DNA from 3 places in the Mycobacterium shigaense genome. Region 2 is predicted to be linked to each of the others. Evidence: riboswitches for the same ligand, from Rfam matches in the RefSeq annotation. Region 2 holds a riboswitch; each other region holds the start of a gene.

Region 1 (10,471 bases), 1.4 Mb from region 2:
CTCGTCGCTCAGGCTGGCACCGACATCGATGACGTCGGTGAGGCGCTGCGGCGACAACAAGTTTCGAAAGGCTTGGCTGCTATCTGTACTATTCGGGTCCCCCATGTGCGCCAAGCGTACCTCCGCACCTGCGGTCCGCACGCCGCGCGCGGCGCTGACCTACGAAAAACGTTGCTGAGGGGCCACTTAACGCGACGGGCTCGGCCGCGGCGGACCGTCACCGGGCGCGTACTGCGGGCAGAAGTAGGTGGCCGCGTCGGCGATGAACTTCGCGGAATGCCTCGGGCCCAGGCCGGCATATTGAGCGAGGTAGGGATAGGCCGACTGCTGGTAGGTGAGCAGGTCACACACCTCCTTGGCATCCTCGATGATCGCGTCGTCCGATGCGCCGTCGCCGATCCCGTCGGCCCGTACTTGCCCGAGGAAGTCATCCGTGCCGGTCGCGTGCGCAACCGGCGTCGCGCTCCCCGATAAAATCGCGATGGCCGCAAGTGCTGCTATAATGCACCGCCGATGCACAGCGCCCATAATATTCATCCTGCGTTTCCTTTCCGTTCATACAAGGATGCACCCGGCACGCTAGACGGCGCAACAGTCTTGGCCTGCGCGTTCCCTAGGTATTTCCTGGGAGCTGCTGCGCCATGGTCCGCCGCGCGGCTTGATCGAGGGCTATCCGGCGCGGTCCACATTCAGCCAATCGACCCCCCGGTCGGCGATTCATCAGGCGGATTTCGATACCCGTCATTTAAATCGAAAACTCGTTCGATGACACTGCCGACGACGCGGCGGCGGCCGCGGCCAAGACACCGCAGGCTCATCGAGCAGAGAAATATCTGGCAGCACGGGTTAACGTGGTGCGACCACCGCGGCACCGGCTGCAATCAGATGCGGCAGGTTGCCGCGTTCATCGGGGAGAGGAATTTCCATGACGGCGAGAGTCTTGATGGCCAACCTCGGCGCTGCGGCGACCCTGGCCGCTGCCGTCATGTGGTTGGCCCCATCGGCCTCGGCCGGCACCGACTTCTGCAATACGCTGCCCAACCCGCAGCAGGCCCGGGAGTGCAACTGCGGCTTCGACTTCGCGCCCGGCACTCAGGAGCTGCGGGATTGCATGGCGGGAAATGCGGTTCCGCCGCGGCCTGGCCAACCCTAGTCACACCGCGGCGAGCCTCGAAACGCTTGAGGCGCAATAACTTCCATCCCGGCTCCGGTCCCGATCGCGAGCAGCCTCTCTTGATCAGCGCTGAATTGCCAAGTGCTGCAACGGGTAACCCGGACATTGCCGTTCTGCAGAGCGGCGTGACCCGGAGACTGCGCCCGCTGCGAAGATACGCCCGGGTGAACACCCGGCAAACGGCATCGCAACGGCTCAGCCGAGCCCGCGGGAAGGCCTTTCGTGACCGCGCACCGTCGGGCTGACGGTGCACCGATTATGCTCAGCGTGAATGCAATCCTGCGTGTTGCAGTGCATTTGCGTCCGGCTAGGCTTTGCTGGTGACCGATAGCCCGTCGTCGTATCTGGTGCTCGCCTCGCAGCGCAGTGGCAGCACGCTGCTCGTCGAATCGCTGCGGGCCACCGGCGTGGCCGGCGAGCCTCAAGAGTTCTTTCAGTACCTGCCGACCACCAGCCAGGCCCCGCAACCGCGCGAGTGGTTCGCGGGCGTCGACGACGAGTCGATCCTGAGCCTGCTCGATCCGCTGGACGAGGGAAAGCCCGACCTGGCGCCGGCCGAGATCTGGCGCGACTACATCCGCACGGTCGGCCGGACACCCAACGGGGTGTGGGGCGGCAAGCTGATGTGGAACCAGACGCCGCTGCTGCTGGAACGCGCAAAGGGCCTGCCCGATCGGTCGGGCAAGGGCCTGCTGTCCGCGATCCGGGACGTCGTCGGCGAGGATCCGCTGCTGGTTTACGTATACCGGCCCGACGTCGTGTCGCAGGCGGTGTCCTTTTGGCGGGCGGTGCAGACCCGGGTCTGGCGGGGGCGCCCCGACCCGGTCCGCGACGCGCGGGCCACCTATCACGCCGGGGCGATCGCCCACGTCATCACGATGCTGCGCGCCCAGGAAGAGGGCTGGCGGAATTGGTTCGTCGAGGAAGACGTCAAACCCATGGAGATTCCATATCCGGTGTTGTGGCGCAACCTCACCGATGTGGTTGGCTCCATCCTGGAGTCGCTGGGGCTGGATCCCAACCTTGCGCCAGAGCCGGTGCTGGAGCGCCAGGCCGACAAGCGTTCCGACGAATGGGTCGACCGATATCGTGCGGACGCCGAACGAGAGGGGTTACCGCTATGAGCGTCACCGAGGAACTCCGCGTCGACGAACTGAGGCTGCTAGAAGCCGAAGCGGTGCACATCATCCGCGAGGTCGTCGCCGAGCTGGAGCGGCCGGTCCTGCTGTTCTCGGCGGGCAAGGACTCGATCGTGCTACTTCGGCTCGCGGAGAAGGCCTTTCGGCCGATACCCCTGCCGTTTCCGGTCATGCACGTCGACACCGGCCATAATTTTCCCGAGGTCATCGAATTCCGGGACCGCCGGGTGACCGGCGAGGGACACAAGCTGATCATCGCCTCGGTGCAGGAGTCCATCGACAACGGCCGGGTCCCCGACCCCGGTCCGGGCGCGTCGCGCAACCGTGCCCAGACCCGCACGCTGCTCGACGCCTTGGAGGCCGGCGGCTTCGACGCGGCGTTCGGCGGCGCACGCCGCGACGAGGAGCGCGCCCGCGCCAAGGAGCGGATCCTGAGCTTCCGCGACGAGTTCGGCCAGTGGGACCCCCGCGCGCAGCGCCCCGAACCGTGGTCGCTGTACAACGGCCGCATCAAGAAGGGCGAGCAGGTGCGGGTGTTTCCCCTGAGTAACTGGACCGAGCTCGACGTCTGGCGCTACATCGAGCTCGAAGACCTTGAAATACCGTCGATTTACTACGCTCACGAGCGCGAGGTGTTCGAGCGCGACGGCATCCTGCTCGCCGTCTCCGAATACGCCAGCCCGCAAGACGGCGAGACCGCGGCGACGGAGTGGGTGCGCTACCGCACGGTGGGCGACCTGACCATCACCGGGGCGGTGCGGTCGCAGGCCACCGACATCGCCCGGGTGATCACCGAGATCTCGGCGGCCACGGTATCCGAGCGCGGCGAAACCCGCGCCGACGACCGCACCTCGGCAGCCGCGATGGAAGACCGCAAGCGAGAGGGTTACTTCTGATGACAAGCACCGAGAAGGCCGCCGAGAAAGTGTTGCCCCCCAAGGGCGTAACGCGTCAGCTGTTGCGCATCGCCACCGCCGGTTCGGTGGACGACGGCAAGAGCACCCTGATCGGGCGGCTGTTGCACGACACCGACAGCCTGCCGCTGGACCACCTCGAGGCCGTGACCGACCAGGACGGCATCGCCGACCTCGCGGCGCTCTCCGACGGGTTGCGCGCCGAACGCGAGCAGGGCATCACGATCGACGTCGCCTACCGCTTCTTTTCCACCACCACCCGCAGCTACATCCTGGCCGACACCCCGGGCCACGAGCGCTACACCCGCAACATGTTCACCGGCGCCTCCAACGCCCACGTGGCCATCCTGCTCGTCGACGCGCGGGCCGGGGTGCTGCGCCAGACCCGGCGGCACGCCCGGATCGCGAAACTGTTGGGCATCAAGCACTTTGTCGCCACCGTGAATAAAATCGACCTCATCGACTTCGATCAGGGCGGCTTCGCCAAGGTGGAAGAGGAGTTACGCCAGCTCGCGGCGCGCCTGGGCGAGGTGGACATCACGGTGATCCCCATCGCGGCCAAGCACGGCGACAACGTCGTGCACCGCTCCGATCGCACGCCCTGGTACAGCGGCCCCACCCTGCTGGAATACCTGGAGAGCGTCGAACTCGCGGCGCCGAACGCCGAGCCGTCGCGGCTGCGCCTGCCCATCCAGTGGGTGTCGCGGCCCACTGCCGACGTGCGCCGGCGCTACACCGGGCGACTGGCCGCCGGAACGCTGTCGGTGGGCGACCCGGTGGTCTCGTTGCCCGCCGACACCCGCTCGACCGTCACCGCGCTGGACACCCTCGACGACAAGCGCACGACAGGCGTTGCGCCGCTTTCTGTTTCGATCGAACTGGCCGATGACATCGACGTGGGCCGCGGCGACGTACTGGTCAGCGGTGCGGAAGACGCGGACGCGCCGGTGCTGGCCCGTGAGCTGGATGCGACGGTGTGCTGGTTCGTCGACTCCCCGCTGCGGGCCGGCGACCGGGTGGCGCTCAAGCAGACATCGAAGACGGTGCGCGCCACCGTGCAGGAGCTGCACTCACGACTGGATCCCGAGACCCTCGACGAGCTGGACCAGCCGGTCGAGTTGACGCTCAACGACATCGGCACCGTCACGCTGCGCACCAGCTCCGTCGTAATCGCCGACCCTTACAGCGACAACCGGGACAGCGGTGCGTTCATCCTGATCGACGAGACCACCAACGACACCGTCGGCGCCGGGACCATCATCGAAGCCCGGGAGATCAAGCCCGGCACCCATTCCCGCACCGACATCCGCTGGCATCCCTCGGCGCTGGACCGAAACCACCGGTGGCGCGCCACCACCCAGGCCGGCGCGACCATCTGGTTCACCGGCCTGCCCGCCTCTGGCAAGTCGACGGTCGCGGTGGCCGTCGAGCGCGCGCTCGTCGAATCGGGGCGGGTGGCCTACCTGCTGGACGGCGACAACCTGCGCCACGGCCTGTCCGACGATCTGGGCTTCTCCCCCGGCGATCGCACCGAAAACATCCGGCGCGTCGGCCATTTGACGCGGCTGCTGGCCGACGCCGGCGTGGTCGCCCTGGCCTCGCTGGTGTCGCCGCTGAAGTCCGACCGTGAGACCGCCCGCACGCTGAACGATGCCGCCAAACTGCCGTTCATCGAGGTCCATGTCGCGACCTCGCTGGCCGAGTGCGAGCGGCGCGACCCCAAGGGTCTGTACGCGCGGGCGCGCAGGGGCGAGCTCAAGGGCCTCACCGGCGTGGATGCGCCGTACGAGCCGCCGGAGGCCGCCGACCTGGTCATCGACACCACCGACGCCGACATCGACGAGCTGGTCGCGCGGGTCATCGATCTGCTCAACGAGCGCAGCCCGCGACCAACGTAACCAACAGGTTTCGAATCCGGTGTGCGGTTGACGAATCCGCGGCATCGGTGCCAGCATTGCCGCGTATGCACCTCGCTAGGTGAGGCGTCTGCATGGATACAGGCCACTGACCTTGAACGTCGAAAGACGCCACGGGTCAGGACAGCTCTTCCCGGCACAAGGGTTGAGCCCAAGTGGCTTCCGAGCAAAAGCCCGGATACGCCGTGCAGTGCCAAAGCTCTGACGAGAGGGGTGCCACGCCCAATTGGCTTGTCGGGCAGTATCACTCCTTTGTGCAACACTAGCGCCGCGCGCCATGGCCATGAGGAGGTGAAAGCGACGTCCAGTCCAGGTGCTAGTCGCCCTCCCAGATCGGCCGTAGCAACGCTTCGGCACCTCGCCGTTTCCACCATCTGAATCGCCCACTGCCGCTTCGTTATCGAGCACGCGTCGTTGACGCGCGCGGATTCGCGCGCCCCGACGCGGGTTCATTCCGCTTGACGCAAGGAGAAGCCCGATGACAACTGCCACGACACGGCCCAAAACGACAGTGAGAATGGAGCGGTCGCAATGACCATGTTGCTCGACTATGGCCCCCCTCGGAAATCAACTCCGGCAAGATGCATGCCGGCCCGGGATCGGCATCGATGCTGCGCGCCGCAGCCGCCTGGACCGAATTGGCAGCCGAATTGCGCTCCCACGCGGCCCCTTACGGGTCAGCAGTCTCCGTCCTGACCAGCCAAAGCTGGCGTGGTGCCGCGTCGCTTGCCATGGCGGATGCAGCCGCGCCATATGTGGTGTGGATGAATATGACTGCGATGCAGGCAGAGCAGACCGCGGAACAGGCAACGGCCGCCGCCTCGGCCTTCGAGACAGCGTTCGCAATGACGGTGCCCCCCGCGGCGATCGCGATCAACCGCACCGCGCTGGCGTCGCTGGTCGCGTCGAACACATTCGGGCAGAACGCGTCAGCAATCGCGGCCACCGAAGCCCACTACGGAGAAATGTGGGCGCAGGACGCTGCCGCCATGTACGGCTACGCCGGGCAGTCGGCCGCGGCCACCAAGGTGCCGTCGTTCAGCACGGCACCACAAACGACCAACTCCGGCGGTCAGAACGAACAGGTCGCCGCGGTTACTCAGGCCGCCAGCTCGTCGGCGACGACCGAAACGCAGGCGACATTGTCGCAAGCCGCACCGTCGATTACCTCGACCCTGCAGAATCTTTCGTCTCCCGCCGCTGCCACCTCCTCAAACTCGTCGTCGATCCTGGATCCCAACGCCAACTTCTGGAACACGCTGACGTCGACCGGAGCCCTCAATCCGTCCCAGATCGTCACGGCATCCACGCTCGGGACCAACGGCGCCAGCAGCATCGTAGGCGACGGGGCGCTGGACAGCTTCGCAACGCTAGCGTCGTCGTACGGCGCTGGCGCGCAAGAAATCTCCGGTCCCGCAACCTCGGTGACAGCAGGATTGGGACAGGCGACATCGATCGGACACTTGTCGGCGCCGTCCGACTGGGCTGCGACAGCCCCGCCGGCAGCTCCGCTCAGCCCGGCGTTGGCAACCAGCCCCATCGGCGCGCAGGCGCAAGCCGCATCCGGCATGCCCGGGATTGCGCCGGCCACCCTGGCCGAGCACGCGACACTACGTGCCGTCCTTCCGGACAACCGGTTTCTTGCCCGCCCGCCGATGGTGCCGCGGTGGCCGTCCACCGGATAAGGCGCAGCGCCACCTAGATTCACCGCGATCTAATCACTTGGTCCGCGATGCAGCGCGCGCCACTATGCGTGCGTGAGCGAATGGCGTGGCCGAGTCGCATCAATCTCGGTGGACTGGTGGGCGACCCTGGTCGCCGGGGTGATCACCGCGCTGGCGGTGGCCGGCGTGCTCCCGAAGATTCCGTGGTGAATCCATGAGCACCACCGATGTCGGATCCCTCGAACCCGACGAGACGGTGGCCGAGCCGAGCTTCACCAGCAACCGACCGCTGGACTACGTGCCGGGCATCTTGCTGCTGATCGGGGTGGGGCTGCTGGGTAAGTACGCCCAGATCTGGTGGAACACACTGGCCAAGCACGAACACTGGCGTGTGCCCGATATCGAATACGTGTTGTGGGCCATCGTGATTGGGTTGCTGATCACCAACACCGTGGGCCTGCACCGGATCTTTCGCCCGGGCGTGCAGACCTACGAGTTCTGGCTCAAGGTCGGCATCGTGGTGCTCGGGGCGCGGTTCGTGCTGGGCGACATCATCAAGCTCGGCGGCCTGAGCCTGGTCCAAATTCTGGTGGACATGGTGATCGCGGGAACGATCATCATCGTCGTGGCGCGGGCGTTCGGGTTGTCCGGCAAGCTGGGCTCGCTGCTGGCGATCGGCACGTCGATCTGCGGCGTGTCGGCCATCGTGGCCGCCAAGGGCGCGATCCGCGCCCGCAACTCCGACGTCGGCTACGCCATCGCGGCGATCCTGGCGCTGGGTGCGGTGGCCCTGTTCGTGTTGCCGCCGCTGGGGCACGCCATCGGCCTGACCGACCGGGAATTCGGGTTGTGGGCGGGGCTGGCCGTGGACAACACCGCCGAGACGACCGCGACCGGCTACCTGTTCTCCGATCACGCCGGCAAGATCGCGGTGCTGGTCAAGTCGACCCGCAACGCGCTGATCGGATTCGTCGTACTCGGCTTCGCCCTGTACTGGGCGGGCCGCGGCCAGGCCGACGAGATCGCCCCCGGCGCAAAGGCCAAGGCTGCATTCGTCTGGCAGAAATTCCCGAAGTTCGTGCTGGGCTTTTTGGCGGTATCGGCGATCGCGACCGCGCACTGGCTGAGCAAAGGGCAAACCGCCAACCTCGCCAACGTGTCGAAGTGGGCGTTCCTGCTCACCTTTGCCGGCGTCGGCCTCAACACCGACATCCGCCAAATCGCGCGCACCGGATGGCGTCCGCTCGTCGTTGCTGTGATCGGGCTGACGGTCGTGGCATCGGTCTCGCTGGGCATCGTCCTGCTCACCTCGCGCGTATTGCATTGGGGCACAGGCGCCTAGCGCAGTCGCAACCCCGACCCGGTAACGTGGCGCGAATGCGGCCGACGCGGATAGACGCCTGACGCCCCGCGATGTGGATCACCATCCTGGTCATGGCCGTCGCGATGAGCCTGGAGCCGTTCCGGATCGGCATGACCGTGCTGATGCTCAATCGGCCCAGGCCGACGCTGCAACTGCTCGCATTCCTGTCCGGCGGTTTCGCGATGGGCATGACCGTGGGCCTTCTCGTCTTGTTCGTACTGCAACGCAAGCTGCTGACCTCGTCCCACGTCAGCCTGCCGGGACTGCAGATGCTGATCGGTGCGCTGGCACTGCTGGTGGCGGCGGTGCTGGCCGCACAGGTCGTGACCCGGGGCAACGGCGGGGAAACGCCTGCCACCGAACGGCTCTCGCCGCGGATGCGGCGACTGCTCACCGGGCGTTCGCTTTGGGTTGCCGGGGTGGCCGGCCTCGGGATGGCCCTGCCCTCCGTCGACTATCTGGCCGCGCTGACCGTCATCGTGGCGTCCGGGACGGCCGCCCTGACCCAGATCTCCGCCCTGGTGGTCTTCCATGTCGTGGCGTTCGCGCTCGTGGAGATCCCCCTGCTCGCCTACTTGCTGGCGCCCCGGCAGACGCATGCGTCGATGACCGCGTTGCACAGGTGGGTTCGGTCTCGTCGCCGCCTCGAGGTCGCCGCCGTGCTGGCGACGGCCGGATGCGTGCTACTCGCCGTCGGCGTAACGGGCCGATAGGGCAGGCATGCAGTACTGTGGACGGCAGCAACTCGGGGGGACACGAAGCGGATGAAGCAGCTGATCGCTGGAGCGCTCGCCACCTTGGTGGTCGGTTCGGCCGGGGGACTCGGGACGGGCATCGCATCGAGTGACCCGGGATTGCCCTGGGCGCCCCCCGCGCCGTCCCCGGTCGGGGACGACGCCAACGCGAAAACCGTTTACGCGCTTGGTGGTGCGCGGGCACCGGGTATTCCCTGGTACGACTACACCAATCGCGCGGGCTCCGCATATTTTCCGAAAGCCAAGCGCGACCTCATCGACTATCCGGCCGGCGCACCGTTCAGCTGGGTGCCGCAGGAGCTGTTCCCCGGACGGCGGGACAACGTGACGATCGGTCAGGCTGCCGATCAAGCCACGAACAGCCTGGATCAGGCCATCCGCCGCGGAACCGAGCCGGCCGCCGCCGTCGGGTTGTCGCAGGGCACCCTGGCCCTCGACCAGGAACAGGTGCGGCTGGCCCACGATCCGACCGCGCCACCGCCAGACAAGCTGCAGTTCACCACGATTGGTGATCCGATGGGCACCCACGCGTTCGGGGCCAGCTTCCTGGCCGGCATCTTCAAGCCCGGCGACTACGTCCCGTTCATCGACTACACGATGCCGCGGCCGGTGGACAGCCAATACGACACCAACCGGGTCATCGCCTCCTACGACGGTCTCGCCGATTTCCCCGACCGCCCGGACAATCTGCTGGCCGACGCCAACGCGGCCGTCGGGTCGGCGATCGTGCACACCCCTGCCGCATTTACCGGCCCCGACGCCGTGCCCCCGCAGAACATCAGGACCACCGTCAACTCGCGCGGGGCGACGACGACGACGTATCTGATTCCAGTGAACCATCTTCCGCTGACGCTGCCGCTGCGCTACCTGGGTTGGTCCGACGGCTTGGTGAACCAGATCGACGCGATCCTGCAGCCCCAGATTGATGCGGGCTACTCGCGCAACGACAATGTGCTCAACCGGCCGACGTACGTGGATCCCGCACATGGGATGGACCCCGTCGGCAGCCTCGATCCCGGCACTCGCGATTCGATCGAGAACGCGTTCGCGCAGCTGCGCGGGTTCCTCCCGCCGCCACCCGGCTGAGCCGGTTACGTCTCGGCCACGGCGTCGAACACAGTCTTTTTCTTGGCTTTTCGCGTGGGCGGGCTGGGCCACCAGCCGGCCCGGCCGACCAGCGCGGCGATAGCGGGCACGGTGATGGTGCGCACCACGAACGTGTCGACCAGGATGCCCACCCCGATCACGAAGCCGGATTGGACGACGGCGCCGATGCTGGAGAACAGCAGCCCGAACATCGATGCGGCGAAGATCAGGCCCGCCGCGGTGATGACCGCGCCGGTGGAACGCACGGTTCGAATCACGCCGGTGCGCACACCGAACGGGGACTCGTCACGCAGCCGCGAGGCGAGCAACATGTTGTAGTCCGCGCCGACGGCGACCAGCACCACGAAGGCCAACCCCGCTACGCTCCAATGCAATTCCTGCCGCAACATGATCTGGAACACCAACACACCGACCCCGACCGCCGACAGGCAGGACACGA
Region 2 (10,471 bases):
CAACAACTTTGGGGCAACCCAGGAATCCGAGTGACATTGCGACACCGATGAATTCGGTGACAATCGTCAACGCGTTGACGATCAACAGGTCAGCGAGGCTGAAGGCGCCCCAGAACTTGCCGAAGCGCTCGAAGATGAGGCGCGCGTGGCCGACCCGGCTGACCGCACCCAAGCGCAACACCATCTCCTGGTTCACGTAAAGGACCGGGATCAGCAGCGCCAACGTCCACAGCAACGCCATGCCGTAGTTCTGCCCGGCTTGTGTGTAGGTCGCGACACCGCCCGCGTCGTTGTCGCCGACCATCACGATCAACCCCGGGCCGGTGATGACCAGCAGCGTCCGTAGTCGCCGAAGGCGGCCGGTGAAGGCGCCGTCGCCGTCGCGGCGGATGCGGCCGAACGCGCCGACGATATCGCCGGTGTGCGCCGGGTCCAAGACGGCCTGCCCCACCGCCTCGTGGGGAGTGCTTCCAGGTAGCAATGAAGTCATTTGGGTTCTCACTAACTCGAGTTGACGGGTGGCTGCGGACGGTGTTGTTCCGGCGGGCACTCAGCGGCGCGCGTCGCGTCGCCGCGCGCCGCTGAGTGCAAACGAACTACCGACGGTGATCGACGGCATCGGGCGAATGTCCACCAAGCGATGCGGTGACCACCGCAATCGGCATCCGCGATACATACAGGTTGGCCCGCTCTTGCGGAGTCAGCGCGGTCCGTGCGCACAACTTCCCCAACAGCAGTCGGCCCGCACGCAGCATCGACCTTCCGCGCAACCCGTTCATGCCGGAAACGTGATGTGTGACAACAAAAGCCATGATCTTTCCCTCTCGGAGATCCGATCGGCTCGCGTCACCCCGCGGCGTACCCGCGAAAGTTCAGGTGCCAGAAGGAATGCCGCGACCGGATCGGGATAAGACAGATTTCGGATAGGGACTATCGCCGGGACTCATCTCGTCCTCACCTCCTCGCGGCCGGGACACACGCGGGTGTCGCTACCTCACCTGTCTGAGAAGAGGCGCGGAGGAGCAGCGGAAATGCCACCGCTCGCACCCCTCTCGTCGGAGCTTTGGCACTGCACGGCGTATCTGGAGTAATTCCAGAAGCCACTTGGGCTCGACCCTTCGGTCCGGGAAGAGCTGTCCTGACCCGGGGCGTCTCTCGACGTTCGGGGTCAGTGGCCTGTATCCATGCAGACGCCTCACCTACCGAGGTGCTTGCCCAACCATGTTCGCACCGCGACCCGCCGCACGTCAAACGGCTTACCGCTCCCGTTACGTCGGCGTGATCGGGCTCACCCTCACCAGTTCGGCCACTGAGCGTGCCTTAGTTTGCGGGGCCTATCCTCGAAAATATGTCGACTACCTTGCAAGACCCCCGCGTCGCGACCGTGCTGGACCGGATGTACACCGCATCGAAAGAGCAGATGTCGCAGTTGCACGAGCGGGGCCGTGATTTCAATCGCCCGATGACCACGCGGGAGCGCGCCGAGGCGATGAGCGACTTCTACATCCCGGTGACGCCGGACGCCGGCCGGCTGCTGTACTCGCTGGTGCGGGCCACCCGCCCCGCCACCATCGTCGAATTCGGCATGTCCTTCGGTATCTCCGCCCTGCATCTGGCGGCCGGGGTGCGCGACAACGGCTCCGGGCGGGTGGTCACCACCGAGCTCAGTGAGACCAAGATCGCGGCGGCGAAGAAGACGTTCGCCGAGACGGGCCTGGACGACGTGATCACCATCCTGGAAGGCGACGCGCTGACCACGCTGGAAAGCGTTGACGGCGCAATTGATTTCGTGCTGCTGGACGGTTGGAAGGATTTGTACCTGCCCGTGATCGAGCTGTTGGAGCCCCGCCTGTCCACCGGCGCGTTGGTCATCGCGGACAACGCCAGCTCGGCTGACATGGCGCCGTATCTGGATCGAGTGCGCAACCAGGATAGCGGCTACGTGAGCTTCAATTTCCTCGTCCGCGACGCCGACAGCATGGAAATCAGCTGCCGCACCGGGGATTGACGCCTAACGCAGCGACTCCTCGAGCCACGGCGTCAGCCATCGCACCCCCTCGGGGGTCAGATGGACGCCGTCGCTGCGCACCTTGATGCCGTCGACCTTGGCGGTGTAGACACCGTCGGGGCATAGCTTTTTGTTGAGGTCCAGGATCTGCACGCCCGGGTGTTGCGCAACGGTGTTGCGCAGCATGGTGTTCCACTGATTGACTCGGTCCGGCTGGTCCTCCGGATACAGGCGGCCGTCCGGCTTCTCGCCGCCGCGGCTGTAGGGCACACTGGCCACCACCACGCGAACACCGTTGGCGCTCACGATGTTCAGGGCTCGCTGCAGCTCGCCGTTGAGGTAGGCGTCGAACGTGGGATCGCCGATGTGCGTCCACTGCCCCTCGTTGACCCGATCGACGGTTTCCCAGCGGCCGATGACCAGCAGCGCGACGTCCGGCTGGTCCTGGCTGACCTGGGCCGCCCATCTGATCGGCCAGCCGTCGCACTCCGATCTTTGCTCGAGGGTCTGGCCGAGGTAGCGGTACGGAGTTCCGCGCACCAGGCTGCAGCCGATCACCGTGTGGTCGAGGAACGCGAATCCCGGTGTGGGCGGCAGGTAGTGCATCCAGGTCCAGCCGATCGAATCACCGAACACCGAAACCGTGAACGGCCGGTTGGGATCCCGCGGCCCGACCGGGCGGCTGCCGCCCGGCTGCGCCGGGGAGACCGCCGCGACCGCCGATATCCCGGGCGGCAGGCCGGCCTCATGCAGGCCGGTGCCGGTGCCCACCGGGATGACCAGCAACGTCACCGCAGCGGCCGAGGCCACCGTTGCAGCTGCCAGCGGCAGCAACGCCACCCGGGCGGGTCGCCAGCGCCGGATGGGTTGCTCGATCAGCCAGTACGAGGCCGCGGACACCACCAGGGTGGCCCCGCATCGGGCCGCGAACAGCGGCAGCCCGCTCCACCGGGTGAGTTCGCCATTGAGCGCCAGGAAGATTGGCCAGTGCCATAGGTAGATGCCGTAGGAGATGGCCCCAAGCCACACCAGCGGAGGCAGGGCCAGCGCGCGGGCCACCAGGCCGCGCTGCTCGAGGGCGACCGGCGCGACGACGAGGACGGCCGCGATCGCAACCTCGATCAGCAGGCCGTGCCGGAAGTCGCCGGCGCTGCCCGTCGCCCAGTGCGTCGCCGCGGCCAGGCCGGCCAGTCCGACGATCGGCAGCGCGCGGGCGAGCCGCCGTCCCCAGCGGCTGCGGATCAAGCACCAGCCGCGGTTGAGCGACGGCCAGTCCCGCACCAGCAGGGCCGCCGCCGCCGAGCCGACCAGCAACGCCTGCACGCGGGTGTCGGTGCCGAAATAGATCCGGTCCCGCGTGCGGTCGGAGACGAAGACGATGGCGGCGGCCGCGGACGCCAACGCGCCTACCGTGGCGATCAGGAAGATGGCGAATCGAACGTCGCCCACGGTGGCCCGCTGGAAGTAGCGCTTGGCGCGCCACGCAAGCAGCAGGGTCACGCCGATCAGCAGCATTGGCCAGACGAAATAGTACTGCTCCTCGACCCCGAGCGACCAGGCGTGCTGCAGCGGCGACGGCGGGGCGCCCTGCGTGAAGTAGTCGGTGTGCTGCGCGACGAACCGCCAGTTCGCCACCCACAGAAACGCGGCGAGCGCATCGTCGCGTAACCCGTTGAGCGACTGCGCCGGCAGCAGTTCACGGGCCGCGCCCACGGCGAGCACCATGAGCACCAGCGCCGGCAACAAGCGGCGGGCGCGGCGAATCCAGAACCCGGTCAGGCTGATACGGCCGCTGCGGCCCAGCTCGTCGAGCAGCAGCGAGGTGATGAGGAATCCGGACAGGACGAAGAACACGTCGACGCCGAGGAACCCACCGCTCATGCCGGCGATGCCGCCGTGGTCGGCGAGCACCAGGGCGACGGCTAGTGCGCGCAGCCCGTCGAGCGCGGGGATGCCACCGGGGCGCTCGGGCTTGTCCCAGATCGCGAGCCGGCCGGCGCGGCGCACCGGGTCGACCCAGCCGCGCTGCCGAGCAGAAGAGGCCGGTGCGGGATGCGCCCCGCCCGGTTCAGTGCCCGCTGTTCGAGCGCCCTGCCCGTCGTGTCGCACGGCGCCATAGTTGCTGCCGATACGTCGCTGCCCCTCCTCTTGATTTCAGCAAGCCAGCCTAGAGGCGGGCGGGCGTGATTCAGTGGAGGACACGCAACGGTTTTCCGCTGCGATGCGTGCGGATTTCGGCTCGAGCTTCAGGCGCTGCTGGGTGCGTAGCCCAGGGTGCTCTTCACTTCCAGGTACTCCTCGAAGGCGAACGCGCTCCATTCGCGGCCGTTGCCGCTGCGCTTGTAGCCGCCGAACGGCGCGTTCATGTCGAAGGCGTGGTTGATCGTCACCCAGCCCGCGCGGATCTTGCGGGCCACCTCGCGGGCCTTGTCCAGGTCGGCTCCCGAAACGTACCCGGCGAGGCCGTATTCGGTGTCGTTGGCGATCTCGACGGCCTGGTCCAGGTCGTCGTAGCCGAGGATACACAGCACCGGCCCGAAGATCTCCTCGCGCGCGATCGTCATGTCGTTGGTGACATGCGCGAAGACGGTCGGCTTTACGTAGTAACCCTGCACCAGCCCCGCCGGCCGGCCCGGGCCCCCCACCACGACGGTCGCGCCCTCGTCGATGCCCTTCTGGATCAGGCCCTGAACCTTGTCGAACTGCGTCTTGGACGCCACCGGGCCGATCGCCGTCTTGTCGTCGGCCTTACCCACCCGGACCTCCTCTGCCACCGCACGCGCGATGGTAATCGCCTCGTCCATCCGCGAATTCGGAACCAGCATCCGCGACGGCGCATTACAGCTCTGCCCTGAGTTGGGCATCATGTTGGCCACGCCGGCGGTCACGCTCTCGGTGAAGCCACTGTCGTCCAGGACGATGTTGGGGCTCTTGCCACCGAGCTCCTGGGTCACCCGCTTGACCGTCGGGGCGGCAAGCTTGGCCACCTCGATGCCGGCGCGCGTGGAGCCGGTGAACGACACCATGTCGATGTCGGGATGGGTCGCCAGGGCCACGCCCACGCCCGCGCCGTCACCGTTGACCAGGTTGAACACCCCGGCGGGCACGCCCGCCGCATCGAGCACCTCGGCGAAGAGATACGGCGAATACGGCGCCACCTCAGACGGTTTCAGGACGACGGTGCAGCCGGTCGCCAGCGCCGGGTAGACCTTGACCGCAACCTGGTTGATCGGCCAGTTCCACGGCGTGATCAGACCGCAGACACCGATCGGCTCCTTGGCGATCAGCGTCTCCCCGCGCTGCTCGGAGAACGGGAAGTTCTTCAGGGCGTCGATGGCCGTCGTCAGGTGCCCGATCCCGAGAAAGACCTGCGGCCCCGCGGCCAGCGAGGGCGGCGCGCCCATTTCCTCGGTGATCGCGGCGGCGATATCGCCCGCCCGCTTCTGGTATTCGGCGAGGATGGCCTGCAACAGGTCCAAGCGCTCTTCGCGGGTGCTCTGCGACCAGCCGGCGAAAGCGCGCCGGGCGGCCTTGACAGCCACGTCGACGTCGGCCGCCGAGCCCAGCGAGATCTTCCCGGACACCTGCTCGGTCGCGGGGTTATCCACGTCGAAGGGATTGGGCTGCAACGGATCAACCCACTTTCCGTCGATGTAGAACTTGAGGTATTCGCGCATCAGCTCATCCTTTTCCTACTGCGTTCCTTCGGCATACCAGGTCCGGAATCGGTCGTACTTGGGCATCTCCTCGGAGTTGGCCTTCGGATCGATGCAGACATGGACCACGCCGACTTTGCCGCTGGCGTAGGCGCGGGCGATCGCCAGGCCGATCTCGGATTCCTTCTCGACGTACTCACCGTGGCAACCGAAGCCTTCGGCGATCTTGTCCATCCGGACGTCCTTGCTCCAGTGCACACCCGGCTGCGGAGACGGCTGGGCGAAAGTGCGTTTGTACACGCCCACTTCCAGGCCCCACTGGTGGTCGACGCCCACCACACACACCAGCGGAAGGTTCTGCCGCGCAGCGGTTTCCAACTCGGCGATGTGGAAGAGGAATGCCGAATCGCTGGTCAGCAGCATCACCGGGCGCTTTCCGCCCTCGGCGACCGAGGCTCCGACCGCGTACGGCAGCCCGGTGCCGAGGTGGCCGAAGTTCTGGTTCCAGATGACGTCGCGCGGCTTGGACTGTGAGTAGGTCCATTGGAAGATCACCGTCGCACCGCCGTCGCGCACCAGGATGGGATCCTCGAGTTCGTTGAGCGCCTTGGTCGCTTCGACGACGTAGCGCGCCGGGTGGATCGGCGAGCGTCCGGACGGAGCCGATTCCGCCACGTCCGCACGCTCTTTCGCATCCTTGTCGATCAGCAGCCGCAGCGCGGGTGCGGGTTGACGCGGCGAATCCCTGAGTGCGGAGACCAGCTGCGGCACCACTCCGCGCAGATCGCCGACCAGTGCCACGTCGAACTGGCGGTTGACGCCGATGGCGGCCGGGTCCTGCTCGACGTACACCCACTTGCGGTTGGCGTCGTTGCCGGCCCAATGCTGAGTCCGGCCGTAGTGCATGGGTTCACCCAGTTCGGTGCCGAGCGCCACGCACAGGTCGGACTCCTCGACGGCCTCGTTGGCGGCCGGCGAGAACAGGTACGGGAAGGTCCGCTCCTGCAAGCCCGGGATGAACGAGGTGCCGCCGGAGGTCTGGATCACCGGGCAGGCCATCAGCTCGGCCAGCTCCCTGACCTGTTGTTGGGTGCGGGAGGTGTGCACGCCGTGGCCGACCAACAGAATCGGGCTCTTGGCCTCGCGGATCAGCTGGACGGCCTCGGCCACCTCGCGGGTGCCGGCGCCCTGGTCGACCAGCCGGTACCGGTTGGGCGGCAACGGGTCCGGTACGTCGAGCTCCTCGAGGATGACATGCGACGGGAACTCGACGTAGGCGGGACCCGGGGTGCCGGACAAGGCCCGGCGGATGGCCTCGTGGATGATCTCGTCGGTCTGGTCGGCGTATTCGATCGAGCTGCTGTACTTCACCGATGCGGCGAAAAGAGGCTCCTGCTGCACGAATTGGATGCGCCCGCGCCGCACCCGGCGTTCGGTGATGCGGGCGCGCTGCCCGCCGAGGAAGATCACCGGCGAGTTCTCCACGAGTGCGCACTGCATCGCTCCGGCGATGTTGGCCATGCCCGGGCCGAGCGTGCCGATGCACAGTCCGGGCTTGCCCGTCATGCGCGACGCCGCCTCCGCCATGAATCCCGCACTCAGTTCGTGATGCGGGGCGACCACCGACCAGCCGCGAGCGTCGGCCTCGGCGAACATGTGCACGAAGTTCGGGTCCGGGATGCCGAACAGGGTATTGACGCCCTCGGCCTCGAACAGGTCGAGGATGCGTTTGTAGACGGGCACGGCCATGCTCAAAGTTCCTTTCCCTCGCGGGCCGCGGCAAAATCACGCTCCGGCCGCGTGTTTGGGTTGATGCTGTCCCGACTGATTTCGGCGAGCACCTCCTCGGTGTGGGCGCCTAGTTCCGGCGCCGGCCCCGCGACACGTCCCGGCGTCCGGGAAAACCAGGTGGGCACGCCCGGGAAGCGCACCGGCCCGTGCGGGGTGTCCACCGTCTCGAACATGCCGACGGCGGCCAGATGCGGATCGTCGAAGAGCGCGCCGGGCGTGTTCAGCGGCGCGGCCGGTATCTCGAGTTGGCGCAGCAGGTCCAGCCACTCCGCGGTGGACCGCTCCTTCATCGTCTCGGCCACCAGGCTGTAGACGGTGTCGATCTGGCGGGCACGTTGTTCCAGCGTCGCGTACAAATCGCTGGCCCACGGCGGCTGTACGGCCTTCATGAACGCGTTCCAATGCTTGTCGTTGTAGATCAACGCGGAGATGTGACCGTCGCTGGTCCGGTAGGGGCGGCGGTTGGGCGCCACGGTGCGCGGATACACCGCGGGCCCGAGCGGGGGGTCGAAAATGGCGCCGCTGGCGTGTTCGACGAGCATGAACGAGGCCATGGTCTCGAACATGGCGACCTCGACCTCTTGTCCCTGTCCGGTGCGCTCCCGGTGGAACAGCGCCATCGTCGTCGCGTACAGCGCCGTCAGCCCGGCGACCTTGTCGGCCATGATGGTGCCGACGTAATCGGCCTCTCCGGTCAATTGCTCTTGCACCGCGGGCAATCCGCACTCGGCCTGGATGGTGTCGTCGTAGGCGGGGCGGTCGTGATCGGGTCCGCGTCGTCCGTATCCGTAACAATTGGTGTACACGATCGCGGGGTTGATCGCGGCGACTTCGTCATAACCGAAGCCGAGCTTCGCAATGGCCTTGGCGCGCATCGAGTGGATGAACACGTCGGCCGTCTCGACCAGCGTGAGTAACGCGGCCGCACCGGCGTCGGTGCGCAGGTCCAGCACGATGCCACGCTTGCCTCGGTTGACGTTGACGAACACCCCGCTCATGCCCGGTGCCGGACCCACCGAGATGTACCGCGTGTTATCCCCCTGTGGGGGTTCGACTTTGATCACATCGGCGCCCATGTCGGCCATGATCTGCGTGCAGTACGGCCCCATCACCATCGCCGTCAAATCGATCACGCGCACACCGGCCAGCGGTCCCGTCGGGCTAGGCATGAAGCGCTCCTTGCTCGTTCGCGCGGTGAGCCAGCTCGAAGCTGTAGCGGAGGTGGTCGTTGTGTCCGTCCGGAACGACCGGAAACATCAGCGGTGCCTCGGCGTACCGGATCGCGTCCAAATGGGTGCCGACATCCTCGATCGTCCATGAGCGCCGGCACACGCCGGGACTCTCGGCTATGACCGCCCGCGCCACGCGACCCGCCAGCGCGACGAACAGCTCGCCCGTCACCGAGCACGATTCGTGTGCGAGCCAACCCACTACGGGGGCAACGAGTTCCGCGCCCATCGGCGGGTAGGCCGAGGTGTCGATGCCTTCGGCCATGCGCGTCACCGCGGCCGGCACGATCACGTTGCACTGCACGCCCTCCGCGGCGCCCTCGAGCGCGGCGACGTTCGACAACCCGATCACGCCGGCCTTGGCGGCGGCGTAGTTGGCCACGTTGTGATTGCCATACAGACCGCCGATCGACGACGTCAGCACGATGCGGCCGTAGCCCGCCGCACACATCGGCGGGAAGGCCGGCCGCACCACGTGAAACGCGCCGCGCAGGTGCACGTCGAGCACGGCGTCGAAATCCTCGTAGCTCATTTCCTTCAGCGACCCGCGCCGGACGTTGCCGGCGTTGTGCACCAGAATGTCGATTCCGCCGTAGGTTTCGAGCGCCGTGCGGATGATGACCTGGCCCCCCTCGGCGGTCGCGACCGAGGCGCCGCACGCGACGGCCTGCCCACCGGCCGCGGTGATCTCGTCGACCACCTGTTTGGCTGGGCCGGCGTCCGCCCCCTCCCCGTCGAGTTCGCTACCCGCGTCGTCGACGACCACCTTCGCCCCGCGCGAGGCGAGCAGATGCGCGTAGGCGCGGCCCAGCCCGCGTCCGGCCCCGGTCACCACGGCGACGCGGCCGTCAAATCGCAACTCGCTCATGAAAGCTCAAGGCCTTTCAGGTCACCCCTGACGCGCCACTCGGCGATCAGGTCACCGAAGGCGTAGAAGCCCGGCGAGTAGAAATCGCCGAGGAATGCACCATTGTCTTTGGCGCCGCCTTGACCCTCGTTGTTGTAATAACCAGGGGTGCAGGACATCTCGAAGGACGAGTTGTCGATCGCGAGGTCGGCGACCGTCTTGACCCACCCGTCCTGACCCTCCTGACTGGGTTCGACGGTCCGCGCGCCACGTTTCTGCGCCTCGCCGATGATGTAGGCGATGTGCTCGGCCTGTTGCTCGAACATCGCGGTGGTGTTGGCCGAGACGCCGCCCTGGATGAAGCCTGTGAAGAACTGATTGGGGAATCCGCGGGTGGTCATGCCGTGCAGCGTCTGGTACTTGTCGTGCCAGTAGTCGAGCAGCGACAGCCCGTCTCGGCCCTCGATGACGTCGACCGCGAAGCGCCGGCTGATCTCCGTGGAGATCTCGAATCCGCTGGCGAACACGACGCAATCGACCTCGTACTCAACGCCGTTGGCGACGATACCCTTTTCCGTCAGGCGTTCCACGCCCTTGGATTCCGATATGTCCACCAGTGTCACGTTGGGCAGGTTGAACGCAGGCAGGTACGTCTCGCTCGAGCACGGCCGCTTGCACATGAAGCGGTAGTACGGCTTGAGCGCCTCGGCAGTGTCGGGGTCGTCGACCAGCGCGGCCACGCGGCGCCGAAGCCGCTCCATGATCTTGTAGTCCTCTTCCTCCCGTATCGCCATGATCTCCTCGATCCCCAGCGAGGCGGGATCCGGACTGGCGGCGATCCGGGCGGTCATGTTGCGGCCCAATTCGGTCCAGAAGTCGCACACCAGATCCGGTTCGCCGAAGACCACCCCGACAAACGGTGACCAGTTGTGGAAGTTGC
Region 3 (10,471 bases), 2.1 Mb from region 2:
GCTCGTCGGTCGCCACGTGCAGGACGCCGGCCGCCTGACGCGACTGCTCGCCGCCCTGATTCGTCTCCACCACGAAGTTGAGGACATCGGGTTGTGCTACCGACGCCGAGGCGCCGACGAGGGTCTCCTCGTCGAGCAGCAGTGCCTGCTCGAAGCGCAGGTCGCGTACCTCGGAACCCGCGCCGAGCACGTTATGCGCCGCGGCCAAGGCCATTTCGCAGTATGCCGCGCCCGGAAGCACGGCCACATTGCGGATCTGGTGGTCTTCCAGCCAGGGCTGCGCGGCGGTGCCGACGTCGGCCTGCCACACGTGGCGCTCGGGCTCCTCCTGCAGGCGCACGTGCGGGCCCAGCAGCGGGTGAACCGAAATGGTCGAACCGCCGCGTGCCGAGCTCTTCTCCTGATCGTCGGGGCTCAACCGCAGGTCCCGGTGCGTCCAGGTGGGCAGCGGCGCATCGACCAGGTGTCCCGTCGGGTACAGCGCGGAGAAATCGATCGCGGCACCCGCACTGTGCAGAGCAATCAGGAAGTCACGCAAGCCGTGTGGCAGCTCCTGCTCGCGGCGCATGCCGGCGAGGCCGACCGCCGGGATGTCGAGATTGCGCGCCGTCTGCTCAAAGGGGTAGACGAGCAGCGGGTGCGGCGACAGCTCGGCGAAGACCCGGAAGCCGTCCTCCAGGGCGGCCTGCACCGCCGCGGAGAACCGCACCATGTTGCGCAAGTTGTCCACCCAATACTGGGCGTTGCACACGACAGGCTCGCGCGGGTCGAACAGCGTCGCCGAGTAGAACGGGATCTCGGGTTTGCTCGGCTTGATCTCGGCGAGCGCCTCGGTGAGGTCGTCGAGGATCGGGTCGACCTGGGGGGAGTGCGAGGCAACGTCGACGGCGACCTCGCGGGCCATGATGTCGCGCCCCTCCCACGCCGCGACCAGCTCGCGGACCGTGTCGGTGGCACCGCCGATCACGGTGGACTGCGGCGAGGCGACCACCGCCACCACGACGTCGCTGACGCCGCGCGCCATCAGCTCCGAAAGCACCTGCTGCGCAGGCAGTTCCACCGACGCCATGGCCCCCGCGCCGGAGATGCGGGACATCAGCCGCGAGCGGCGGCAGATCAGCCGCGCCCCGTCCTCCAGCGAAAGTGCGCCTGCGACAACGGCTGCCGCGGCCTCGCCGAGGGAGTGTCCGATCACGGCGCCCGGGCGTACCCCGTAGGCCTTCATCGTGGCGGCCAAGGCGACCTGCATGGTGAAGATCGTCGGCTGGACGCGGTCGATGCCGGTCACGACCTGCGGGGCCGACATCGCATTGGTCACCGAGAATCCGGATTCCCGGGCGATCAGCGGCTCGAGCTGCGCGACTGTGGCGGCGAAAACCGGCTCGCTGGCCAGCAGCTCGGCACCCATCTGAGACCACTGCGAACCCTGTCCGGAGAACAACCACACCGGCCCGCGGTCGTCGCGGCCGACGGCGGCCTCGTAGGGGGCGTCGCCGTCGGCGACCTCGCGCAGGGCCGTAACGAGTTCCGTCGCGTCGTTGGCAACGACGGCGGTCCGCACCGGGCGGTGCACCCGTCGGCGCGCCAGCGTGTAGCCGAGGTCCGCCAGCGTCACCTCTTCGTGCGTCTGCACCCAGTCGGCCAACCGGCCGGCGGTGCGGCGCAATTCGTCGGCCGAGGTCGACGACACCGGGACGACGTATGGCGCGGCGGCCGGAGATTCGCCCGAGGCGTCGATGGTAGTGGTGGCCGGTGGGGCCTCTTCCATGACGATGTGGACATTGGTTCCCGAGAGCCCGTACGACGACACGGCCGCGCGTCGCAGGTGGCCGCCGTTGATGGGCCAAGGCGTGTTCTCTTGCGGCACAAAGAGATTCGTCTTGATCTTGGCCATCTGCTCGGGCAGCTTGTTGAAGTGCAGATTCTGCGGAACCACACCGTGCTGGAGGGCCAGCACTGTCTTCACCACACCCAGTGCGCCGGAGGCGGACTGGGCGTGACCGAAGTTGGTCTTTACGGTCGCCAGCGCGCAGGGCCCGTCGACGGCGTAGACGTTGGCCAGGCTGGCGTATTCGATCGGGTCGCCGATCGGAGTGCCGGTCCCGTGCGCCTCGACCATCCCCACCGTGGCGGGGTCGACGCCGGCGGCGGCCAGCGCCGCGCGGTAGACGTCGGTCTGCGCCTTCTCAGACGGGGTGGCGATGTTGACCGTGTGACCGTCCTGGTTGGCGGCCGATCCGCGGATGACCGCGAGGATGCGGTCGCCGTCGCGCTGCGCGTCGGACAGTCGCTTGAGCAGCAACATGACGGAGCCCTCGCCGGAGACGAAGCCGTCGGCCTCGACGTCGAAGGCGTGGCATTTCCCGGTGGGGGACAACATGCCTTGGGCCGAACCGGCGGCCGATTTGCGGGGATCCAGCGTGGCCGAGGCGCCACCGGCCAGGGCCAGATCGCTTTCGCCCTCGTGCAGGCTGCGGCAGGCCAGGTGAATCGCGGTCAGGCCGGAGGAGCAGGCGGTGTCCACCGTCAGGGCGGGACCGTGCACGCCGAGAGCGTAGGAGACGCGGCCCGAGGCCAGGCTGAAGTTGTTCCCGGTGAAGCCGTAGGGCCCCTCGACGGCGTGCGCATCGGCGGCCAGCAACTGGTAGTCGGCGTGCGTCAACCCGAGGAATACGCCGGTCAGGGTGTCGGCGATGGCCTCCTTGGTGAGGCCGGCGTGCTCCATGGCCTCCCACGAGGTTTCCATCACGATGCGGTGTTGGGGGTCCATCTCGGTGGCTTCGCGCTCGCCGACCCCGAAGAACTCGAGGTCAAAGCCGTAGACGTCGTCGAGGAACGAGCCCCACTTGGACACGGACCGGCCCGGGACACCGGGCTCGGGGTCGTAATAGTCGTCGACGTCCCAGCGGTCGGCCGGAACCTCGGTGACCAGGTCCTCGCCGCGCAGCAACGCATCCCACAGCCGTTCCGGTGAATCGATACCACCGGGGAGCCGGCACCCGATGCCGATCACGGCAACGGGAGTTACGGGTGTGACGCTCGCGGCGGGCGTGTTCACGCGTGCTGGACCTGAAGGGTCCACCCCATCATCGGTCGCCCCGAACGAATCCATTCCGCCTCCTCATTGGAACGGCTGAGTAAGCCTTGTTTCTGCTGCGTTGACGCAAGTCCTGGCATCCTCTCGGCCCCCCGCGATGCCCACGTCTGGTCAAGCGCTGTCCTCCATCGAGTTCGTACTGTAGGCGATCTGGCCTGTTTGGGGGCCGGTTCTCTCGGAACAGTTACCCACACCGCTTAAGCACCATCGGGTGAGGACAACCTTAGTACGAACTGCCCTTATTTCCCGGGCAGCCGGATCTTACGCTGCCGCGCAACTGGTGCTTTTTGACCGTGCGGCGTCGTTACCCACGGTAACCTGAGCCCCGTGATTGAGACTTCTGTTACAGGTGTGCTGCGCGAACGCGCCAGTCTGCAGCCCAACGACAAGGCGTTCACGTTCATCGACTACGACCAGGATTGGGAAGGGGTAGAGGAGACGCTCACCTGGGGGCAGCTGTACCGGCGCACCGTCAACATGGCCAAGGCATTGAACGAGGCCGGGTCTCCGGGCGACCGCGCGGTGATCTTGGCACCGCAGGGCCTCGACTACATCGTCGCGTTCCTCGGCGCGCTGGAGGCGGGGCAGATCGCGGTTCCGCTCGCGGTGCCGCTGGGTGGCGTCAGCGACGAGCGGGTCAGTTCCGTGCTGCGCGACTCTTCGCCGTCGGTCGTGCTCACCACGTCCCCGGTCGCGGGCATCGTGTCCGAGTACGTCAAGTTCGATTCCAGCGAATCGGTCTCATCGGTCCTCGAGGTCGACCAGCTGGACCTGGACGGCCCGATGGGCTCCTTCCGGAGCGAAAGCCGTTCCGGCACTGCGTATTTGCAATACACATCGGGATCCACGCGGTCGCCGGCCGGTGTGATGATCTCGCACCGGAATCTGGTGGCCAATTTCGAGCAGATCATGGCCGACTACTTCGTGGAGATGGGCGGAGTTTCCCCGCCGGACATGACCATCACCTCGTGGTTGCCGTTCTACCACGACATGGGGTTGGTTCTCGGGGTGTGCGCACCGGTGCTGGGCGGATTTCGCACGGTGCTGACCAGTCCGGTGTCGTTCCTGGCGCGGCCGGCGCGCTGGATTCAGATGCTGGCGAACAATTCCCATCCGTTCTCGGCTGCGCCGAACTTCGCATTCGAATTGGCGGCGCGGAAAACCTCGAACGACGATCTGGCCGGGAAGGACCTCGGCGAAGTGCTGGTCATCCTCAGCGGCAGCGAGCGGGTGCACCCCGCGACCTTGAAGCGGTTCAACGACCGGTTCGCGCGCTTCAATTTCCCGGACAAGGCGATCCGCCCGTCGTACGGGCTCGCCGAAGGAACGGTGTACGTGCAGACCCGCACGCCGGCCGCGCCGCCCGAAATCGTCGACTTCGAAACCGAGAAGCTGTCCGCCGGCGTTGCCGAGCGCTGCGCCCCGGGAACCGGCACACCGCTGGTCGCGTACGGAGTCGTCAGTTCACCGATGATCAGCATCGTCGATCCCGAAACCCGCGTCGAGTGCCCCGCGGGCACGGCCGGAGAAATCTGGATACACGGCGAGAACGTCGCCCTGGGCTACTGGAACAAACCCGACGAGACCGAGCACACGTTCCGCGCCCGGCTTGTCAATCCCGCCGACGGCCTGCCCGAAGAGGGCTGGCTGCGGACGGGGGACCGCGGCTTCTTCTCCGACGGCGAGATGTTCATCATCGGCCGCATCAAGGACCTGCTGATCGTCTACGGGCGCAACCACTCGCCCGACGACATCGAGGCGACGATCCAGGAGATCACGCGGGGACGGTGCGCGGCGATCGCGGTGTCGGACGAAGGCACCGAGCAGCTCGTCGCCATCATCGAGGTCAGGGACCGCGGTCAGTCCGAGGAGGCGGCCGACCAGCTGGCCGACGTCAAGCGCGACGTCACCTCCGCGATCTCCAATTCGCACGGCCTCGGCGTCGCCGACCTGGTGCTGGTCTCGCCCGGCTCGATCCCGATCACCACGAGCGGCAAGGTGCGCCGGGCGGCGTGCGTCGAGCAGTACCGCCACGGGCAGTTCGCGCGCCTGGACGCTTAGACGCCCAGCGCGGGTTCCGCGTCGCGGGCCTTTGGGCGTGGTGCTGGCTACGCTCGAACGATGACCACAGCCCGAGTGCCCGGATTGCCGCTCGGCGAGGCCCAGGCAGCCGCCGACGAGGCGGCCGTGCCCGACTACATGGCCGAGCTCAGCATCTTCCAGGTGTTGCTGAACCATCCGCAGCTCGCGCGCGCCGTCAACGACCTGCTCGCCACCATGCTGTGGCACGGTGCGCTCGACGCGCGGCTGCGCGAGCTGGTGATCATGCGGATCGGCTGGCTCACCGCGTGTGATTACGAATGGACGCAGCATTGGCGGGTGGCCTCCCGACTCGGGGTGACAGCCGAAGATCTGCTGGGGGTGCGCGACTGGCAGCACTACGACGGATTCGGTCCCGCCGAGCGGGCGGTGCTGGCCGCCGCCGACGACGTGGTCCGCGACGGCGCGGTGAGCGCAGCGAGCTGGGCGGCGTGCGAGCGTGAATTGCACAGCGACGCAAAGGTTCTCATCGAACTCGTCACCGCGATCGGTGCCTGGCGAATGGTCGCGTCCGTCCTGGAAAGCCTCCGGGTGCCGTTGGAAGAAGGCGTCACCAGCTGGCCGCCGGACGGCCGGTCGCCCCAGTCGCCATCGCGGATCGGCGTCGCGGAATAGGCTCTGCGGCAACGATATCGGCGCCGGTACGTGTGGACTCATTGACATATCAACCGGCGGTTCTTAGCGTCGTGAAATGCGAACCAGAGTCGCCGAGATGCTCGGCGTTGAGTTCCCGATCTGCGCATTCAGTCACTGCCGCGATGTCGTCGCCGCCGTCACCAACGCCGGCGGCCTCGGAATCCTCGGGGCCGTCGCGCACAGCCCCGAGCGGCTGCACAACGAGCTGACCTGGATCGAGGAACACACCGGCGGCAAGCCCTACGGCGTCGACCTGCTGTTGCCCCCCAAATACGTCGGCGCCGAGCAGGGCGGCATCGACGCGAAGCAGGCCGCGGACCTGCTGCCTGCCGAACACCGGGCGTTCGTCGACGACCTCCTCGCGCGGTACGGCGTGGCGCCGGCGGTCGATCCGCCGCGGTCACGGGGCGGCCTCAACATTTCGCCCAAGGGGTATGAGCCCCTGCTGGAAGTGGCCTTCGCACATGACATTCGGCTGATCGCCAGTGCGCTTGGGCCGCCGCCCGCGGATCTTGTTCAGCGCGCGCACGACAAGGACGTCGTGGTCGCGGCGCTGGCCGGTACCACCGAGCATGCGCGCCGGCACGCCGCGGCCGGCGTCGACTTGATCGTCGCGCAGGGCACCGAGGCGGGCGGTCACACCGGCGAGGTGGCGACCATGGTGCTGGTGCCCGAGGTCGTCGACGCGGTCGCGCCCGTGCCGGTGGTGGCGGCGGGCGGTATCGCCCGCGGCCGTCAGATCGCGGCCGCCCTGGCCCTGGGCGCCGAGGGCGTGTGGTGCGGGTCGGTCTGGCTGACCACCGAAGAAGCCGAGACGGTCCCCGTGGTCAAGGAGAAGTTCCTGGCCGCCACGTCCTCGGACACGGTGCGGTCGCGCTCGATGACCGGCAAGCCGGCGCGAATGTTGCGCACGGCCTGGACCGAGGAGTGGGAACGGCCGGAAAACCCCCGCCCGCTCGGCATGCCGCTGCAGACGGCGCTGGTCACCGAGCCGCAGGTGCGCATCAACCAGGCGGCCACCCATCCGGGGTCGCAGGCCCGCGAGTTGGCGACCTATTTCGTCGGCCAGGTGGTCGGCTCGCTCGACCGGGTCCGGCCCACGCGGTCGGTGGTGCTGGAGATGGTCGAGGAGTTCATCGACACGGTCGGGCGGCTGCAGGGACTGGTCGGTTAGCGGCATTTGCACAGCTCAGCGGCGCTAAAGCTGGCCGTTGGCTGTGCGCGACGTAGCGAATCCATAAAATTCTTCCGATACAGCGCGTGTCACATTGACCTCGTTGCGCTCGTCGTGCATGCTTGGCCAAGCACCTCGTTAGGCGAGGCGTCCACACGAATACAGGCCACTGACCCCGAACGTCGAAAGACGCCCCGGGTCAGGACAGCTCCTCCCGGCTTAAGGGTTGAGCCCAGGTGGCTTCCGAGCAATCGGACACGTCGTGTGGTGCCAAAACTCTGACGAGAGGGGTGCTGATCTCCGACGTCGTCGGGTCAGGACTCCTTTCGGTGCGCACAGAAGATGCGGGCAACCGCACGCGTCGAGCCGTCGAGGAGGTGAGGGACGAATGAGTTCCAGTGGCAGTCCGGATGGATATCCGGGCGATCTTCCGTCCCAATCCGACCTCCGGCACGACGCCTTGCGCTAACTGACTCCACGCGAATCGACTTGCCGCTCAGGCGTTCTCGAGTCGGAACCGTTACGGGACGGGACACGTCAGTCCAGTCAGAACCCGTTTGCAGTTCCGTTAGGAGACGATCATGACCGCAGTACTCTTCGACGAAGTAGTGGCCGTAGCCCCCGCCCGCAACCTGCGGCTGGTGCGCGACACGTCCCCGGTTGCGGCCCCGGCGCCCAAGAAGGTGGCCCCTGCTGTCCAGGCCCTGCACTTCGGCGCCGGTGACCCGCTGGTGGACGGCGCGGCCCGGCTGTTGAGCATCCCGGTCCGGCACGTGTACGCGGCCCTGTGGCGCGTCGGTTTCATCGACGTTCGGGCCTAGTCGACCGACCATGGATGGATCCCAGCCGATGGCTCCGAGGGGTTATCCGACCGCAGGCCCGGTTTGCGATCGGGTAACCCCTTGGAGCCCCTCGCGATTGATTTGCGGCGCTTACGTAGAATCTCCCTAACGGCACCGATCCGGCCATCACCGGGGAGCCTTCGGAAGAACAGCCCGCTCCGCCATCGGGGTGGCCAAGTAGACCCGAACGGGTAGGCCCGTCACAGCCACATCGAGCGGCCGCGCGGGAGCGCGGCAAGCGGGGTGGTACCGCGGTGCTCGCGCAGGTAGCGCGTCGTCGTCCCCGGCCTGACCGTAGGCATGCAGGAGACGACGCGCACCGTGACCGACTCGATCACTGGCGAAGCCGACGCCAGGGCTTATCCCAAGCTCGCGGGTGGGTCACCCGATTTCCCGGCCCTGGAACTCGATGTCCTCGATTACTGGGCCGGCGACGACACCTTCCGGGCCAGCATCGCGCGCCGCGCCGGCGCCGCCGAGTACGTCTTCTACGACGGGCCGCCGTTCGCCAACGGGCTGCCGCATTACGGGCATCTGCTGACCGGCTACGTGAAAGACATTGTCCCGCGGTACCGCACGATGCGCGGGTACAAGGTCGAGCGCCGCTTCGGCTGGGACACGCACGGGCTGCCCGCCGAACTCGAGGTCGAACGGCAGTTGGGCATCAACGACAAGTCGCAGATCGACGACATGGGGATTGCCGCGTTCAATGACGCATGCCGCGAATCGGTGTTGCGCTACACCGACGAGTGGCAGGCGTACGTCACCCGCCAGGCCCGCTGGGTCGACTTCGGCAACGACTACAAGACGCTCGATCTGCCCTACATGGAGTCGGTGATCTGGGCGTTCAAGCAGCTGTGGGACAAGGGCCTGGCCTACGAGGGTTACCGGGTACTGCCGTATTGCTGGCGCGACGAAACACCGCTGTCCAACCACGAATTGCGGATGGACGACGACGTCTATCAGAGCCGCCAGGATCCGGCGGTCACCGTCGGCTTCCAGGTGGCCGGCGGCGAGCTGGCCGGCGCCTATCTGTTGGTGTGGACGACCACACCGTGGACCCTGCCGTCCAACCTGGCCGTCGCCGTGCACCCCGATGTCACCTACGTTCAGGTCAAGGCGGAGGATCGGCGGTTCGTGCTCGCCGAGGCGCGGCTGAGAACCTACGCCCGGGAGCTAGGTGAGGAGCCCGAGGTGCTCGGTACCTATACCGGCACCCAGCTGCTCGGCACGCGCTACCTGCCGCCATTCCCGTATTTCATGGACACGGCCAAGGCTTTTCAGGTGCTGCCCGGCGACTTCGTCACCATCGACGACGGCACCGGGATCGTGCACATGGCGCCCGCCTATGGTGAGGACGACATGGCCACCACCGACAAAGTGGGCATCGTGCCGGTGACCCCGGTCGACTCCAGGGGCCGGTTCGATGCGACTGTCCCGGATTACCGGGGCCAGCACGTCTTTGACGCCAACCCGCAGATCATCCGCGACCTGAAGAACGGCAGCGGCCCGGCCGCCGTCAACAAGCCGGTGCTGATCCGTCACGAAACCTACGAACACCCCTATCCGCATTGTTGGCGGTGCCGCAATCCGCTGATCTACCGGGCGGTTTCGTCGTGGTTTGTCGCGGTCACCGACTTCCGGGACCGCATGGTGGAGCTCAACCAGCAGATCACCTGGTATCCCGAACACGTCAAGGACGGCCAGTTCGGCAAGTGGCTGCAGGGCGCCCGCGACTGGTCGATCTCACGAAACCGCTACTGGGGCACGCCAATTCCGGTGTGGAAGTCCGACGATCCAGCCTACCCGCGCCTCGACGTCTACGGCAGCCTCGACGAGCTGGAACGCGACTTCGGGGTGCGGCCCACCAATCTGCACCGGCCCTACATCGACGAGCTCACCCGGCCCAATCCCGACGACCCGACCGGGCGCACCACGATGCGACGCATCCCCGACGTGCTCGACGTGTGGTTCGACTCGGGGTCCATGCCTTATGCCCAGGTGCATTACCCGTTCGAGAACTCCGACTGGTTCGACACGCACTACCCGGGTGACTTCATCGTCGAATACATCGGACAGACCCGCGGATGGTTCTACACGCTGCATGTGCTGGCCACCGCGCTGTTTGACCGGCCGGCGTTCAAAACCTGTGTGGCACATGGCATCGTGCTGGGTTCCGACGGCCAGAAGATGAGCAAATCGCTGCGCAACTATCCTGACGTCTCCGAGGTCTTCGACCGCGACGGCTCGGATGCCATGCGCTGGTTCCTGATGGCCTCGCCGATCCTGCGCGGTGGCAATCTGATCGTCACCGAGCAGGGCATTCGCGAGGGCGTACGCCAGGTGTTGCTGCCGTTGTGGAACGCCTACAGCTTCCTGGCGCTGTATGCGCCCAAAGTCGGGACCTGGCGGGTTGATTCATCGCACGTGCTGGACCGCTACATCTTGGCCAAACTGGCGGCGCTGCGTGACGACCTCACCGGTTCGCTGCAGGAGTGCGACATCTCCGGGGCCTGCGAACAGTTGCGCCTGTTCACCGAGGCGCTGACGAATTGGTATGTGCGGCGGTCGCGTTCACGGTTCTGGGGGGAAGACAGCGACGCCATCGACACGCTGCACACG

The links. A riboswitch is a leader RNA that binds a small molecule or an ion and turns the genes downstream of it on or off. The one in region 2 is predicted to bind magnesium.
Positions count from the first base shown of each region.
Region 1: linked by a shared signal. The riboswitch ahead of MSG_RS19030 (PPE family protein) and the one ahead of MSG_RS01170 (hypothetical protein) in region 2 are both predicted to bind magnesium.
Region 3: linked by a shared signal. The riboswitch ahead of MSG_RS10930 (Rv1535 family protein) and the one ahead of MSG_RS01170 (hypothetical protein) in region 2 are both predicted to bind magnesium.

Region 1 is NZ_AP018164.1:4,088,297-4,098,767, forward strand. Features, by position in the region: gene MSG_RS19000 (FkbM family methyltransferase) at 1-60, opposite strand, end outside; gene MSG_RS19005 (DUF732 domain-containing protein) at 187-528, opposite strand; gene MSG_RS19010 (hypothetical protein) at 926-1,153, shown strand; gene stf0 (trehalose 2-sulfotransferase) at 1,495-2,298, shown strand; gene cysD (sulfate adenylyltransferase subunit CysD) at 2,295-3,209, shown strand; gene cysC (adenylyl-sulfate kinase) at 3,209-5,125, shown strand; M-box (ykoK) riboswitch at 5,190-5,363, shown strand; gene MSG_RS19030 (PPE family protein) at 5,710-6,828, shown strand; gene MSG_RS19035 (YeiH family protein) at 7,022-8,149, shown strand; gene MSG_RS19040 (GAP family protein) at 8,221-8,883, shown strand; gene MSG_RS19045 (PE-PPE domain-containing protein) at 8,935-10,011, shown strand; gene MSG_RS19050 (MMPL/RND family transporter) at 10,017-10,471, opposite strand, start outside.
Region 2 is NZ_AP018164.1:236,815-247,285, reverse strand. Features, by position in the region: gene MSG_RS01175 (NRAMP family divalent metal transporter) at 1-490, opposite strand, end outside; gene MSG_RS01170 (hypothetical protein) at 597-812, opposite strand; M-box (ykoK) riboswitch at 1,041-1,214, opposite strand; gene MSG_RS01165 (O-methyltransferase) at 1,349-2,008, shown strand; gene MSG_RS01160 (acyltransferase family protein) at 2,012-4,015, opposite strand; gene MSG_RS01155 (aldehyde dehydrogenase family protein) at 4,255-5,685, opposite strand; gene MSG_RS01150 (thiamine pyrophosphate-binding protein) at 5,701-7,413, opposite strand; gene MSG_RS01145 (CaiB/BaiF CoA transferase family protein) at 7,416-8,603, opposite strand; gene MSG_RS01140 (SDR family NAD(P)-dependent oxidoreductase) at 8,617-9,552, opposite strand; gene MSG_RS01135 (flavin-containing monooxygenase) at 9,549-10,471, opposite strand, start outside.
Region 3 is NZ_AP018164.1:2,332,848-2,343,318, forward strand. Features, by position in the region: gene pks2 (sulfolipid-1 biosynthesis phthioceranic/hydroxyphthioceranic acid synthase) at 1-3,112, opposite strand, end outside; gene MSG_RS10915 (AMP-binding protein) at 3,425-5,158, shown strand; gene MSG_RS10920 (carboxymuconolactone decarboxylase family protein) at 5,219-5,812, shown strand; gene MSG_RS10925 (nitronate monooxygenase) at 5,889-7,007, shown strand; M-box (ykoK) riboswitch at 7,135-7,304, shown strand; gene MSG_RS10930 (Rv1535 family protein) at 7,589-7,828, shown strand; gene ileS (isoleucine--tRNA ligase) at 8,150-10,471, shown strand, end outside.